Regions from separate parts of the Sphingomonas sp. GW821-FHT02B09 genome, predicted to be linked through region 2. Evidence: riboswitches for the same ligand, from Rfam matches in the RefSeq annotation. Region 2 holds a riboswitch; the other holds the start of a gene.
What was found. Region 2 has a riboswitch for glycine ahead of AC07U4_RS20975 (L-serine ammonia-lyase). Riboswitches for the same ligand answer to the same signal wherever they lie in the genome.
Positions count from the first base shown of each region.

Region 1: another riboswitch for glycine. It lies ahead of gcvT (glycine cleavage system aminomethyltransferase GcvT); the one in region 2 lies ahead of AC07U4_RS20975 (L-serine ammonia-lyase).

Region 1 covers NZ_JBWKVV010000001.1:1,140,376-1,147,797, forward strand. Annotated here, with positions in the region: gene gcvH (glycine cleavage system protein GcvH) at 1-214, opposite strand, end outside; gene gcvT (glycine cleavage system aminomethyltransferase GcvT) at 214-1,419, opposite strand; glycine riboswitch at 1,478-1,583, opposite strand; glycine riboswitch at 1,584-1,676, opposite strand; gene AC07U4_RS05245 (hypothetical protein) at 1,776-2,411, opposite strand; gene ispH (4-hydroxy-3-methylbut-2-enyl diphosphate reductase) at 2,581-3,552, shown strand; gene thrB (homoserine kinase) at 3,605-4,558, shown strand; gene rnhA (ribonuclease HI) at 4,555-5,019, shown strand; gene AC07U4_RS05265 (NAD(P)/FAD-dependent oxidoreductase) at 5,173-6,252, opposite strand; gene AC07U4_RS05270 (alpha/beta fold hydrolase) at 6,249-7,181, opposite strand; gene AC07U4_RS05275 (A24 family peptidase) at 7,233-7,422, shown strand, end outside.
Region 2 covers NZ_JBWKVV010000008.1:2,293-9,714, reverse strand. Annotated here, with positions in the region: gene galU (UTP--glucose-1-phosphate uridylyltransferase GalU) at 1-537, shown strand, start outside; gene rfbA (glucose-1-phosphate thymidylyltransferase RfbA) at 595-1,530, opposite strand; gene rfbB (dTDP-glucose 4,6-dehydratase) at 1,527-2,600, opposite strand; gene AC07U4_RS20975 (L-serine ammonia-lyase) at 2,762-4,177, opposite strand; glycine riboswitch at 4,283-4,372, opposite strand; gene AC07U4_RS20970 (replication initiator protein A) at 4,725-5,690, shown strand; gene AC07U4_RS20965 (helix-turn-helix domain-containing protein) at 6,144-6,947, shown strand; gene parA (ParA family partition ATPase) at 7,270-7,422, shown strand, end outside.

The DNA.
Region 1 (7,422 bases), on a different contig from region 2:
CCGTCCCCGACACCGGCGAATAGACGTCCGACGCGGCCTTGACCGATTCGACCACCGCGGCCTCGTCGCCCTTGCCGAGCTGCTTGCCCGTCTCGGGCACCTCGACGAACACGATGTCGCCGAGCTGGCCCTGCGCATAATCGGAGATGCCGACGGTGCCGGTGTCGCCATCGACATCGACCCACTCATGATCTTCGGTGAAATAACGGCTCATCACTTGCCTCCTGCGCGGACATAGCGGTGGGGAACGAACGGCATCGGAGCGACCGTCGCCTCGTGGATCTTGCCGCGCTGGACAAGGCGCAGCGGCGTGCCGGCCTCGGCGAGCGCGGCGGGAACATAGGCCATGGCGATCGGCGCACCGACGCTCGGCGCGAAGCCGCCGCTGGTGACGCGGCCGATCACCGCGCCCTCGGCGTCGACGACGCTCGCGCCCTCGCGCACCGGCTGGCGCCCGGCGACCGACAGGCCGACGCGCTTGACCGCGGGACCATCGGTCCGCTCGGCGAGGATACGCGCGGCGCCGGCGAAATCGGCGGCCTCGCGGCGGCGCTGGGACAGAGCGAAGCCGAGGTCGGCCATCACCGGCGTCGTCTCGGGATCGAGATCGTGGCCGTAGAGCGGCAGCCCGGCCTCGAGCCGCAGCGAATCGCGCGCGCCGAGGCCGATCGGCTTGACCTCGGGCTCGGCGCAGATCGCATCGGCGAAATCGGCGGCGGCCTCGGCGGGGATCGAAATCTCGACGCCGTCCTCGCCGGTATAGCCCGAACGGCTGATCCACAGCGCATGGCCGTTCCAGTCGAACGCGCCCGCGGTCATGAACACGAGATCCTCGACGCCGGGGATCAGGCGCGACACGGCGGCGACCGCCTTGGGCCCCTGCACCGCGAGCAAGGCCTGATCTTCCATCAGGTTCATCGTCAGATCGTCGGGCAGCACGTCGAGCAGATAGGCGAGATCGTCATATTTGGTCGCGCCGTTGACGACGACATAATGGCTCGCCGCGCCGAACGGATGTGCGCCCTCGGCGGGCAGCGTCGTGACCATCAGATCGTCGAGGATGCCGCCCTCGTCGTTGAGCAGCAGCGAATAGCGTATCTTGGTCGCGGCGAGCCCGGCGATATCGCCCGGCAGCACCGCTTCGAGCGCCTTGGCGACGCCGGCGGCGTCGAGCCCGTCGCCGGTGAAGCCGACCTGACCCATATGGCTGACGTCGAACAGGCCGGCGGACTCGCGCGTCCACAGATGCTCGGCCATGATGCCCTCATATTGAACGGGCATTTCATAGCCGGCGAACGGCACCATGCGGCCACCGCGGGCGCGGTGCCAGCCGTCGAGCGGCAGCAGCTGGATTGCGGGCTCGTCGCCGTCGAGGTCGTCGAGCGGGTCGGGCAAGGTGTCTGGCAGCGAATCGCTCATCAACCGTCTCCAAGAAAGGCACGGGACCAAAGACGGCACGGGGCCGCAATCGATCCGTCATACCCCCTCTGTCACGGTGACCTGAGAGCTTTGACCCGGCGCTTGGCGCGGCGGGCTTACCCCTTCGGTGGCTCCTCAAAGGAACGCTTTCCAGAGTGTCGATAAGGCAGCGCGCGGTCCCGTTTGCCTGAGAGATTCCGGGGTGGTTGCTCCTTCGGCGGCCTCCTTGTGCAGAGGCTCTCTCCCGCGCCCGCCCATGCCGGTCGCCCGGCATCGACGCGTGGTGCTGTGACGGGCAGCGGGGCCTTAGTCAATGCGGAAACGCCCTCCCCTCCCTGCGCGGGAAGGGATGAGAATCAGCGTTGCGCGTTATACTTCAGCTGGTCGTCGGTGAGCTGGAAGCCGACCAGCGCCTCGAAGGTCGCGCGCAGCACTGCGGAGCGCACCTCCGGCCGCGCCAGCGGATCGGTCGCGGCATCCTCGTCGCCCGCCTTGCGCTTGCGGGTGAGCTGGTTGCGCACCTCGTCGGGCAAGGTCGCCGCCGCCCGCGCGATCTGCGTCGAGGCGGTGCCCTGCGCCTGCGCGCGCGCCTGCCCGGCGTCGAAATGCACCGCGATCTGCCCCTTGCGCTTGGCGGTCACCGCCGAGCCGCCGCGGACGATCGCGATATAATAAGGCAGCACCACGTCGCGCGGACCCTCGGTCCGCGTCCGCCGCGCGAGCACGTCGAAGGTGACGCTGGTGGCGATCTGCTCGCCGGCGTCGTTGCAGGCGCCGCGCACGTTGGTCATGCTGGCGACGACGTCGATCGCGCTCGCGTCGCGGCTCGTCGCAGGATCGAACAGGGTGATGTCGCCGGTACCGGCGGCGACGCCGACCGTCGGGCAGGCGGAGCGCACGGCGGAGATGCCGCCTTCGACGATCTCGCCCTTGCTGGCGCAGCCCGAGAGGATCAGCGCGAGGGCGGACAGGCCTAAAGCCGAGGTTTTCAAGAGGACGCGTACCTTTGTCGAACGGACAGTGATGCCCCGCCGGAGAACCCGGGCGATGCGCGGCGCACCATAGGAACCGGCTTTCCCGCGTGCAAGCAATCGCGTACTTCCGCGCGGTGAGCCAATCGCGTACTTCCGTGCGCCGCACCAATCGCGTAGAACCGCCGGCATGGCCTCCCAATTCCCCGCGGACGGCGGCAAGCCCGTCCTCGAACTGCTGATCGCCGCACCGCGCGGCTTCTGCGCCGGCGTCGACCGCGCGATCCGCATCGTCGAACTCGCGATCGAGAAGCACGGCGCGCCCGTCTACGTCCGCCACGAGATCGTCCACAACAAGTTCGTCGTCGACACGCTGAAGGCGCAGGGCGCGGTGTTCGTCGAGGAGCTCGACCAGGTGCCCGACGGCGCGCCGGTGGTCTTCTCCGCGCACGGCGTGCCCAAGTCGGTGCCGGTCGACGCGCAGAACCGCGGCCTCGACTATCTCGACGCGACCTGCCCATTGGTGTCGAAGGTCCATCGTCAGGCCGAGCGGCTCGTCGCCGCGGGCCGCCACATCGTCTTCATCGGCCACGCCGGCCATCCCGAGGTCGTCGGCACCTTCGGTCAGGTGCCCGCCGGCGCGATGTCGCTGATCGAGACCGCCGCCGATGCCGAGATCTTCGCGCCGGTCGATCCCGACAATCTCGCCTTCCTCACCCAAACGACGCTGTCGGTCGACGACACCGCCGCGGTGGTCGCGGTGCTGCAACGCCGCTTCCCCACCATGCTGCCGCCGCGCGGCGAGGACATCTGCTACGCCACCTCGAACCGGCAGGCGGCGGTCAAGGCGATCGCCGCGGCGTGCGACGCGATGCTGGTGATCGGCGCGCCCAATTCGTCCAACTCGGTGCGGCTGGTCGAGGTGGCGGAGCGCGAGGGCATTCCGGCGCGGCTGATCCAGCGCGCCGGCGATCTCGACTGGACGTTCCTCGACGGCGTCGGCACGCTCGGCATCACCGCCGGCGCCTCCGCGCCGGAGCTGCTGGTGCGCGAGCTGGTCGACCTGCTCTCCACCCGCTTCGCGATCACCGAGCGCGAGGAGGAAACGACGCGCGAGACGATCGCATTCAAACTGCCACGCGGCCTCGACGCCGCGGCATAGGCTGACCGTCCCCCGGCGCACGTCCGGGGGACGTGGAGACTGGGGAGGGATCATGGCCGTCTACACGCACGTCTCGGCCGAGGCGCTGTCCGCGTTCCTGCGCCGCTACGCCGAGGTCGGCGAGCTCGTCTCCGCCAAGGGCATCGCCGAGGGCGTCGAGAACAGCAACTATCTCGTCGACACGACGACCGCGCGTTTCATCCTGACGCTCTACGAGAAGCGCGTCGACGCCGGCGACCTGCCCTTCTTCCTCGACCTGCTCGATCATCTGGCGGACCGCGGCCTGCCGGTGCCGCCCGCGATCCGCGACCGCGACGGCGTCGCGATCCAGACGCTGGAGGGCCGCCCCGCCTGCCTGATCCGCTTCCTAAACGGCGTCTCGGTGACCCGCCCGACGCCGGATCAGGCCGCCACCGCCGGCGCCGCGCTCGGCGCGCTACACGCCGCGGTCGCCGATTTCGACGGCGGCCGGCCCAACAGCCTCGGTATCGCCGACTGGCGGCCGCTGCTGATGCGCTGCGGCAGCGATCTCGACGCCATCGCGCCGGGCCTGTTCGCGCGCGTCGATGCCGCGCTGGCGGCGGTCGAGACGGCCTGGCCGCACGATCTGCCGACCAGCGTCATCCACGCCGATCTGTTTCCCGACAACGTGCTGATGCTCGGCGCACGGGTGACCGGACTCATCGATTTCTACTTCGCCTGCCGTGACATACGCGCCTATGACGTCGCCGTGATGCACACCTCCTGGGCCTTCGATCCGCAGGGCGCGCCGCTCGCCGGCGTCGGCCCGGCGCTGCTCGCCGGCTATGGCGGGGCGCTCGGCCTGTCCGCCGCCGAGCGCGCCGCGCTGCCGGTGCTCGCGCGCGGCGCGTGCATCCGCTTCCTGCTCACCCGCGCATGGGACTGGCTCGACACGCCGGCGGATGCGCTGGTGACGCGCAAGGACCCGCTCGCCTATCTGCGCCGGCTCGACTGGTACGACGCCCATCCGGAGGCCTTTGCATGACCGACCCCGCCGCCCCCCAGCTCGTCGAGATCGCCACCGACGGCGCCTGCAAGGGCAATCCCGGCCCCGGCGGCTGGGGCGCGCTGCTCCGCTTCGGCGGCCACGAGAAGGAATTGTCGGGCGGCGAGACGCTGACCACCAACAACCGCATGGAGCTGACCGCGGCGATCGAGGCGCTGCGCGTGCTCACCCGCCCGTGCCGGATCAAGCTCAGCACCGACAGCAAATACGTCATGGACGGCCTGACCCGCTGGATCCATGGCTGGCGCAAGAACGGCTGGCGCACCGCCGACAAGAAGCCGGTCAAGAATGCCGAACTCTGGCAGGCGTTGTTCGCCGAGACGCAGAAGCACGAGATCGAATGGATCTGGGTCAAGGGCCACGCCGGCAACGCCGACAACGAACGCGTCGACAAACTGGCGAGTGACGCGGCGATTGCGGCGAGCCGCCCGGCGGGGTGACCTGGTCCTCCCCCGCCAGGGGGAGGTGGCACGGCGCAGCCGTGACGGAGGGGGAGGATGGGGTGGTAGCCGCCAATTTTGCTCCCGCCCTATCCTCCCCCTCCACCACTCGGCTGACGCCGAGCGGTCCCCCTCCCCCTTGCGGGGGAGGATTTAAGCGAACCGCCCCGCGGCATAGCGCGCGACGTCGACCCCCTCGAACCCCGCCGGCAGGGCCGTCCCCAGCAACAGGCTCGCCGCCACCGCCGCGCCGGCGGGCGCGGTCTGGATACCGAAGCCGCCCTGCCCCGCGCACCAGAACAGCCCCGCCACCGCCGGATCGAAGCCGTACACCGGCAACCGGTCCGGCGCGAAACTGCGCAATCCCGCCCAGCGCCGCTCGACTGCCGCGACCCGCCAGTCGACCACGCCCTCGAACCGGTCGACCGCCAATGCGACGTCGATCTCCTCGGGCGCGACGTCGTGCGGATCGACCGGCGTCTCGTCGTGCGGACTCAGCCACAGCCGCCCCGCCTCCGGCTTGAAATAGAACCGCCCCGCGATATCGGCGACATGCGGCAGATCGGCGCCCGCGGGCGGATCGGTGCGCAACTGCACCATCGTCCGCCGATAGGGCTGGATGCCGAGCGGCGCCGCCCCCAGCCGCACGGCGATGCGATCGGCCCAGGCCCCCGCCGCATTCACCAGCACGCGCGCGCGATACGTCCCCGCCGGCGTCGCGATCGTCCAGATGCCGTCGGCACGCCGCGCCTCGTCCAGCCCGGCGCGCGTCGCGATCGCTCCACCGGCGCGGCGAAATCCAGCCAGATAGGCGGCATGGAGCGCCGCGACATCGATATAGGCGCAGCTCGGCTCGTGCACGCCTAGCGTCCATTCGGGCCGCAGCCCCGGCACGAACGCGGCGGGATCGACGCGGTCGAGCACCACCGCGGTCCCCTCGAACGCGGCGAGGAAGGCGTCGACCCGCCCGGCATCCGCCGCCCGCCCGATATGCAGCGACCCCAGCGGCGCGAGATAGCCGCCGCCGCGCAACGCCGCTTCGGAGGCGCTGGTCAGCGGCTGGATGCCCGGCCCGCCATAGGTCTCCGACCAGAAGGCGGCCGAGCGCCCGGTGCTGTGATAGCCCGCCTGCGCCTCCGCCTCGAGCAGCAGCACGCGGGCGTGCGGCGCGAGCGCGGCGGCGAGGCTGGCGCCGGCGATCCCCGCGCCGATGATCGCGACATCGTGGATCATCGCAGCCGGTCCAGGAACGCGTCGATCGCGTCGAAGGCACGCCGCCGCACCGCATCGTCCTCGCGCAGGATCTCATGCGCCGATTCGGCACCGAAGCGAACCAGCTCGACCCGCGGCAGCCGCGCCGCCAGCCGCACCGCGGCGCGGGCATCGACCAGTCGGTCGGCATCGGCGACCAGCATCAGGATCGGCACCGCGAGCGCCGCCAGCCGCGGGTCGGCCTGCAGCCGCGCGCCCGAGTCGAACGCCTCGAGCACCCACGCCCAGCTCGGCGGCCCGAGCAGCAGCGACGGATCGCGCGCATACCAGAAGGCCTCGTCGGCATAGCGATCGAGGGAATGGGTGAGCCGCTGCTGGCGATGGCCGGCGGACGCCTTGCCCGGCCGCACCGTCCACGCCGGCCGGGCGGGATCGCCGATCTTCGTCATCGCCCAGGCGACCGCACGACCGGCCCGCGCGCCGGGCGGTGAGCGCACGCCGATCATCGGCGACACCAGCACCGCCGCATCGGGCACGACGCCGCCGTCGAGCATCGCGCGCAGCGCCAGATGCCCGCCCATCGAATGGCCGAGCAGCACCGCCGGTCCGCTCCCCTCGCGCGTCCAGTCGCGCCAGAAGGCGGTGAGATCGCCCACCCACGCGTCGAAACTGGCGGCATGGCCGACGTGCGGATCGGCGGCGAGCCGCCCGGAGCCGCCCTGCCCGCGCCAGTCGAACGCGGTCACCGACCAGCGCCGGGCATGCAGGTGGCGGATCGTCTCGAGGAATTTCTCGATGATGTCCGCGCGGCCGCCCTGCACCAGGATACGCCCGCGGGCGTCGGGATGCGGCCAGTCGAAGCGGCGGTGGCGCCAGCCGTCGGGCGCCCGCCATTGCGTCAGGCGCGAATCGGCGGGCAGGTCGCGGCGCAGCTCGGCTTGGTCGGTCATCGTTGCTTTGGTTACGGTTTCGCAAGCCATGCCGTCTACCTGTCGCGTCCGATGGGATGGGATAGTCTATTGATCGCGGCGCTGGCCGTCACGCTCGGCGGCCTGCTCGTCGCCGCGGGAATCGAGGATGCCCGCACCCGCGAGATCGCCAATGGCAAGAATGCGGCGATCGCGCTGCTCGCGCCGCTGTGGTGGTGGGCGATGGGGCTCGGCTGGGGCGACGTCGCGGTGCAATTGCTTG
Region 2 (7,422 bases):
CATGCAGTATGGTGCGCGCGCGAGATCGTCGGCGACGAGCCGTTCGCGGTGCTGCTCCCCGACGAGCTGATGGTCGGCAAGCCCGGCTTCATCGCGCAGATGGTCGAGGCCTATAATCAGGTCGGCGGCAATATCGTCGGCGCGCTCGAGGTCGCCGACAGCGAGACTGACAAATACGGCATTATCTCGCCCGGCGCGATCGATGGCCGCCTCACCGAGGTGAAGGCGCTGGTCGAGAAGCCCAAGCAGGGCAGCGCGCCGTCCAACCTGATGATCCCCGGCCGCTACATCCTCCAGCCCGAGGTGATGCGCATCCTTGAGAGCCAGGAAAAGGGTGCAGGCGGCGAGATCCAGCTCACCGACGCGATGGCGCAGCTGATCGGCCAGCAGCCGTTCCACGGCTTCACCTTCGACGGCGAGCGCTACGATTGCGGCGACAAGGCGGGCTATATCCAGGCCAATCTCGCCCTCGCCCTCGCCCGCGCCGACATCGGCCCGAGCGTGCGCAGCTTCGCCGAGGGGCTGCTCGCCAAGTAAGATGATCGACAGGCCGACGTGTAGACATGTCGGCCTATCGATCATGTGTTTTTCGGCTCAGCCTCTGCGCCTGTCATCAGCGCGGCGTTCGCCAAACGGTAGCGGTGCGTACGCTTCCTCTTCGATCGCCGTCAGGATCGCGCGACCATAGGCTGTTTTGGCAAGCGCCCTGCCCTGTTCCGCGGCTGCCTCGGCCGTGATGAATCCTTGCAGGAAAGCGATCTCCTCCAAGCAGGCGATCTGGATACCTTGGCGATGCTGAATGGTGCGGACGAATTCGGCCGCCTCCAGCAGGCTGTCGTGGGTGCCGGTGTCGAGCCAGGCGAAGCCTCTGCCCATCGGTTCGACATGGAGCGTGCCAGCCTCCATATAGCGCCGCGCCAGATCGGTGATCTCCAACTCCCCGCGTGGCGAAGGGGTTAAGCCGACGGTATGATCGCAAACCTGGGCATCAAAGACGTAAAGCCCGGTGATCGCATGGTTGGAGCGCGGGCGTTCCGGCTTCTCCTCGATGGAAACAGCGCGACCGTCCGCGTCGAAGGCGATGACGCCGTAACGTTGGGGATCCTCCACTCGATACGAAAATATCGTGGCACCGCCCTTGCCTGCCTCCGCACGGGCGACCGCCCGCCGCAGCATTGGTCCCAAGCCATTGCCGAAGAAGATATTGTCGCCAAGAATTAGTGTGACCGGCTCGCTCGCAATCCACTCGCGGCCAATGGTAAACGCCTGGGGCAGGCCTTCGGGACGTTGCTGCTCGGCATAAGCAATCTGGAGGCCAAGCCGAGACCCATCATCGAACAATGTTCGATAATGCGATAGATATTCGGGACTCGAGATGATCAAAACCTCGCGGATGCCCGCGAGCATCAGCGCAGATAGCGGGTAATAGATCATTGGCTTATCGTAGACCGGCAGCAACTGCTTGTTGACGACCAACGTTGCAGGATGGAGCCGCGTGCCGGTGCCGCCGGCGAGAATGATGCCCTTCATGCCGAACGCTCCATTTGTCCATTCAGCCCGCGTCGCACGTCTGCCGCTTGCCTATCGACCAGTGGCTGCCACCAAGCTGCGTTGTCGAGATACCAGCGGATCGTCATTTCCAGGCCGCTTTCGAAACTCTCCTGTGGCACCCAGCCCAGTTCGGCACGGATGCGGGTAGCGTCGATCGCATAGCGCTGATCGTGACCCGGACGATCGGCAACGAAGCCGATCTGTTCGGCGTAGGAGCCTCCCTTCTCGCGCGGCCGCAGTCGATCAAGCGTCGCACAGAGTGTTTCGACCACGTCGATATTCCGTCGCTCGGCGCTGCCGCCGATATTGTAGCGGCGCCCCGGGACGCCACGTTCGAACACCGCTTGCAATGCGCGGACGTGATCCTCGACGAACAGCCAGTCGCGCACGTTTTCGCCGCGCCCGTAGACAGGCAAGGTCTCTCCCGCCATGGCCTTGACGATCATCAACGGGATCATCTTTTCGGGAAAATGATAGGGGCCGTAGTTGTTCGAGCAATTGGTGACGAGCACCGGCAGGTCATACGTATGGCCCCAGGCACTGACCAGATGATCGGATGCCGCCTTTGACGCCGAATAGGGCGAGCGCGGATCATAGGGCGTCTCTTCGGTGAATGCACCGGTAGGCCCCAACGAACCGAACACCTCGTCGGTCGAAATGTGATGGAAGCGGAAGGCCGCCCGATCGGTTTGTGAGAGGCCCTGCCAATAGGCACGCGCGGCGGTAAGCATCGTGAAGGTGCCGACGACGTTGGTCTGTACGAAGGCGCCAGGGCCATCGATCGATCGGTCGACATGGCTCTCGGCGGCCAGATGGGTGATCACGTCCGGGCGGAAGTCGTGGATCGCGGCGCCGACGGCCGCCGCATCGCACACGTCGGCATGGACGAAACGATAGCGGGGATCGTCGGCGATCGGCGCGAGGGCGGTCAGCGTACCGGCATAGGTCAACGCATCGAGGTTCAGCACCTCGTGCCCGGTGTTGCGGATCAGGTGGCGGACCAACGCCGAGCCGATGAAGCCGGCTCCCCCGGTGACGAGAATACGCATGGCTTGTGCCTAGCTGCAAAGGGTTAACAGGCACATCTAGGCTACGACATGTCGCCGTGTCGACATGTCGGATTGCATAGGGATCGACGATTAGGTTTGTCGATGTGCATTCCGCTCAAGTCGCACATGCTTGGATGTATGGCTGTCGACACGCCGACACGTCAACATTCCACCACGTTGACGGCGAGCCCGCCGAGGCTCGTCTCCTTGTATTTCGAGCGCATGTCCTCGCCGGTCTGGCGCATCGTCTCGATCACCGCGTCGAGGCTGACGACGTGGCTGCCGTCGCCGCGCAGCGCGAGATAGGCGGCGTTGATCGCCTTCACCGCACCCATCGTGTTGCGCTCGATGCACGGGATCTGCACCAGCCCGCCGATCGGGTCGCAGGTGAGGCCCAGATTGTGCTCCATGCCGATCTCCGCGGCATTCTCGATCTGGCGGTTGCTGCCGCCGAGCACCGCGGCGAGCGCCCCCGCCGCCATCGAACAGGCGACCCCCACCTCCCCCTGGCACCCCATCTCCGCGGCTGAGATCGACGCGCGTTTCTTGTAGAGCATGCCGATCGCCGCGGCGGTGAGCAGGAAACGGCGCGCGCCCTCGTCGTCGGCGCCCTCGATCAGCGTCTCGTAGAAGCGCAGCACCGCGGGCAGCACGCCGGCCGCGCCGTTGGTCGGCGCGGTGACCACCCGGCCACCGGCGGCATTCTCCTCGTTGACCGCGAGCGCCCACAGGCTGACCCACTCGAACACCTCGGCGGGATTGCGGCCGGGCGTGTCGCCGGTGAGGCCCTGCTGGATCGCGCGAGCGCGGCGCCGCACCTTGAGGCCGCCGGGCAATATGCCCTCCTGCGCGATGCCGCGGTCGATGCACGCGCTCATCGCGGCGCGGACCGCGTCGAGGAAGGCGTCGGTCTCCGCGGGGCTGCGCCACGCCTCCTCGTTGGCGCGGACCAGCTCGGCGATCGACAGGCCGGTGGCATCGCCGAGCACGAGCAGATCGGCGCCCGAGCCGAACGGGTGGCGCACCGCGACATTGCCCGCGGCGAGCCGTTCGCCTTTGCGCAGGATCGCGCCGCCCCCGATCGAGAAATAGGTCTCGGCATAGGTTGCGCCATCGGCATAGCGGGCGGTGAAGGTCATGCCGTTGGGATGTTCGGGCAGGAAGTCGCGCGGGTGGAAGACGACGTCGTCGGGCGCGAAGGCGATGACGTGGCGGCCGGCGAGCGTCAGCCGCCGCTCGACGCGGATATCGGCGAGGATCGCCGGCGCGGCATCGGGATCGAGCCGCTCGGGCTCCCAGCCGGCGAGGCCGAGGATCGTCGCGGTGTCGGTGGCATGGCCGCGCCCGGTGAGCGCGAGGCTGCCGTAGAGATCGCAGGTGACGCCGACCGGAGCCCCCTGCCCTATCCCCTGCCCCGCGCCCTGTCCGAGCGCGCGCTGCCCGAAGTCGAAGGCGGCGCGCATCGGGCCGACGGTATGCGAGCTCGACGGGCCGATGCCGATCGTGAACAATTCGGCGACGCTGATCGGGCGATCGAGGTTGCGGTCGAGCGGCGCGGTGACGGGATCGGTGTGCATGCGGTCCTTCCGCCGGTCGCTGCCGGCCTGCATGCCCCATCTGTCCCTTGCGCCTGAGATCATTATCCCGTCGGCGGGCACCGGCTGGCGCCACTCTCCAGATGTCGTCGTCGATCGGTCCTTCTGCCTGAGAGTTTCCGGGGCGGTTGCTCCTTCGGCGCCGGGGCCAGCCCGGTCTCTCCCTGATCGACGTCGCGGACGGTATCATCGCCCCGCCACCGGTCAAGGGCACCGCACGCGCCCGTTCCATCCTGTCGAGCTATCGACATGTCGACAGATCGACCTCGTGGCGTCTGGCACCGCAAAAGATTCGAAGGACTTGGCAGTACAAGGTCGAGGCATAGACATGTCGACAATCCGACGCGTCGTACGGCATACGTCGGGCGCGGCGCCCGCTCCTGCCGGAGCCCGCCATGGGTCGGCGAAACCCGCCGCTCGCGCGCCATTTCCTACTCGAAAGCACGAATGGGACGGCGTCCAAGCCCATTTTCCCTCGGGAATCCCGTGTGGGGTGCCAAAAGTTCGTGCTTTCGAGTAGGAAATGATCATGGCCCGTTCCCCTGCCCCGACCCGCCCGTCCGCCAGCGCCGGTACCGTGCCGCACCGCGACCTGTTCACGCTCGACAGCCCGCTGCACGGCGAGATCCGCGGCGAGCGGTCGCTGATGGCCTTTCCCTTCTTCGCGCTGTCCAAGAACGCCTGGATGAAGCCGCTGACCTACGACCACGCCACCGTGTCGATCGAGGTGCGACCCTCGGCAAGCGGCGTCGCGACGATCTACGACAAGGAGATCGTGCTCTATATCGCCAGCCTGATGGCAGCGAAGCTCGAGGCGGGCGAGCACGTCGAGCAGGACTTCATCTTCACCGCGCACGATTTGTTTTCGGTCACCGGCTCCAACCACAGCGCGCGCTCCTACGGCCGGCTGTCGGAGGCGCTGGAACGGCTACAGGGTACGCAGATCAAGACCAACATCGAAGCGGGCGGGGAGGGGGAGGAGGGCTTCTTCTCGTGGCTCTCCGAAGCAAAACTCCATTATTCCAAGACGAAGAGCGGTGAGCGGCGGCTGAAGGCGGTCAAGGTGCGGCTGTGCGACTGGCTGTTCCGCGCGATCCTGCTCGATCGCCACGTGCTCGATTATGCCGCCGCTTACTTCCAGCTCGGGCCGATCGAACGGCGCATCTACGAGGTGGCGCGCTCGACCTGCGAGGAGGGCGGGCTCGACCTCGATCTCGCCACCTTCCGCCTGCAGATCGGCTATCAGAACCCGCTGTCGAACTTCAAGGCGGCGCTCAAGCAGATCGTCGCGACCGACGGCATCCCCGATTACCATCTCGAGCTGGTCGAGAGCGAGGCGGCCGAGGAGGAAGGCGCCGCCCCGCGCCGCGGCCGCAAGGCGCCGCAGAACCGGGTGGTGATCACGCCGCGGCCGCAGCCGGGGCAGGCGGTGCTGAGCGAGCATCGCACCATCGTCGAATCGGCCGTGGCAGAGGGAACCAATCCGGTCGGGTGATTCGCCGACGGCTGCGAATTGTTACTCGAAAGCACGAATGAATGCGGTGCATTCCTACTCGAAAGCACGAATGGCGGCGCGCCATTGTTACTCGAAAGCACGAATAGAAACGTCTATTCTACTCGAAAGCACGAACTTTTTCGGGCTAAATACTCGAAAGCACGAATCGTAAGCGCTTCCGCTGTTGGATCATTGCTGCAACAAGAATGACACGCGGTCATGTCGACCGCGGCGATGTTCATGGAGTGGCCGTGACCACATAAAGGAAAGCCCGGCACGAAGGCCGGGCATCCCAAGGAAATATTCGAGAGACCGGCGTCGCCAAACGTCGATCGGTGACTTTTCAACAGCTCACGTCTCCCGAATAGCTCCGAACCCGTTCCGGTTCAAGGATGCGCGTTTCGCGCCACGGTCTTTTTTGTCCTCGGTCCCGGCCCCGCAAGGGGATGGAAGATGACGGCGTTTACCCTCGGGGAGGCGAGCGCCCGCGTGCTCGCGCGGGCGGGCGACGGGCTGCGCGATCGATCATGCGCCCCGGCACGTACCCGCACACCCCACCGCACCGGTGCGCCGGTGCTGCGCGACAGTATCGAGGCGGGGACGTTCGAGGAGCTGTTCTTCGCGACGCCCGCCCCCGGCGAGACCGACCGGCTGCTGCGCGCCTGTCGCCGCACGCTCGACGCCGGCCGCCGGCTGCGCCGCGAAGAACGCGCCGGTACCCGCACGCTGAGCGCCACCGAGCGCAGCATCGCCGGGCTGACAGCAGCAGCAGTGCGCGTGTTCGAGGAATTGTGCACGCTCGCCCGGCTCAACCAGGGCCGCGTCTATCCGAGCTACGACTGGCTCGCCGAGGCGACCGCGCTCGGCCGCGCGACCGTCGCCCGCGCGCTGCACGCGCTCGAACGCTGCGGCTTCCTCGTCCGCCAGCGCCGGTTCAAGCGGGTGGAAGGGGAGGGGCCGCGCTATCGCCAGACCTCCAACGCCTATCGCCCGCTGCTGCCGGCGCGGGTGCTCGCCTATCTGCCGCGCTGGATGCGTCCCGCACCGCTGCCGGTCGATCACGAGCAGCATCGCGCCGTCGAGGCGGAGGCACATGAGATGATGCTGGCCAGCCTGTCCTGCCGGGACCGTGCCACGGCCAGCGTCGGCGGCATGCTGGGCAAGGTGCTCGCGTCGCTCGGCGCGGCGATCGACCGGGACATGGCGTCAGCGTGCGAGTCTCAAAACCATCCGCAACCCCTCATGAATCCTATTTAAATGGGACCAGCAGGGTTGGCCTAGACGGCCAACAGAACCGTCTGACGACCACGAAGGACCAACAGGAAACCAAAACAACCCAAGAATAAGACGAAAAGACAGGAGTGCCGGCTACGCCGTCACATGCTCCCTAGAAAGAGCAAGCGGTTCAGGGCGGTGATCCTCACCTTTGGCAGCGTGCGTCAAGGTGTCGACGGATCGACGGCCGTATCGTGTTCGTCGATTCCGCTGATCGCCCGGTCGGGCAGGGGGCTCGACGCGTCTATATGTCTATACGTCGAGGACTTGCCACGTCGGCATGTAGACATGTAGGGAGGACGACATGGCGACCATCGCGATCATCAGTCAGAAGGGCGGCGCGGGCAAGACGACGCTCGCGCTCCACCTCGCCGCAGCCGCGCAGGATGCCGGCCGCGTCGCGCTCATCATCGATACCGACCCGCAGGCGACCGCCAGCCAATGGGCGGCCTGGCGT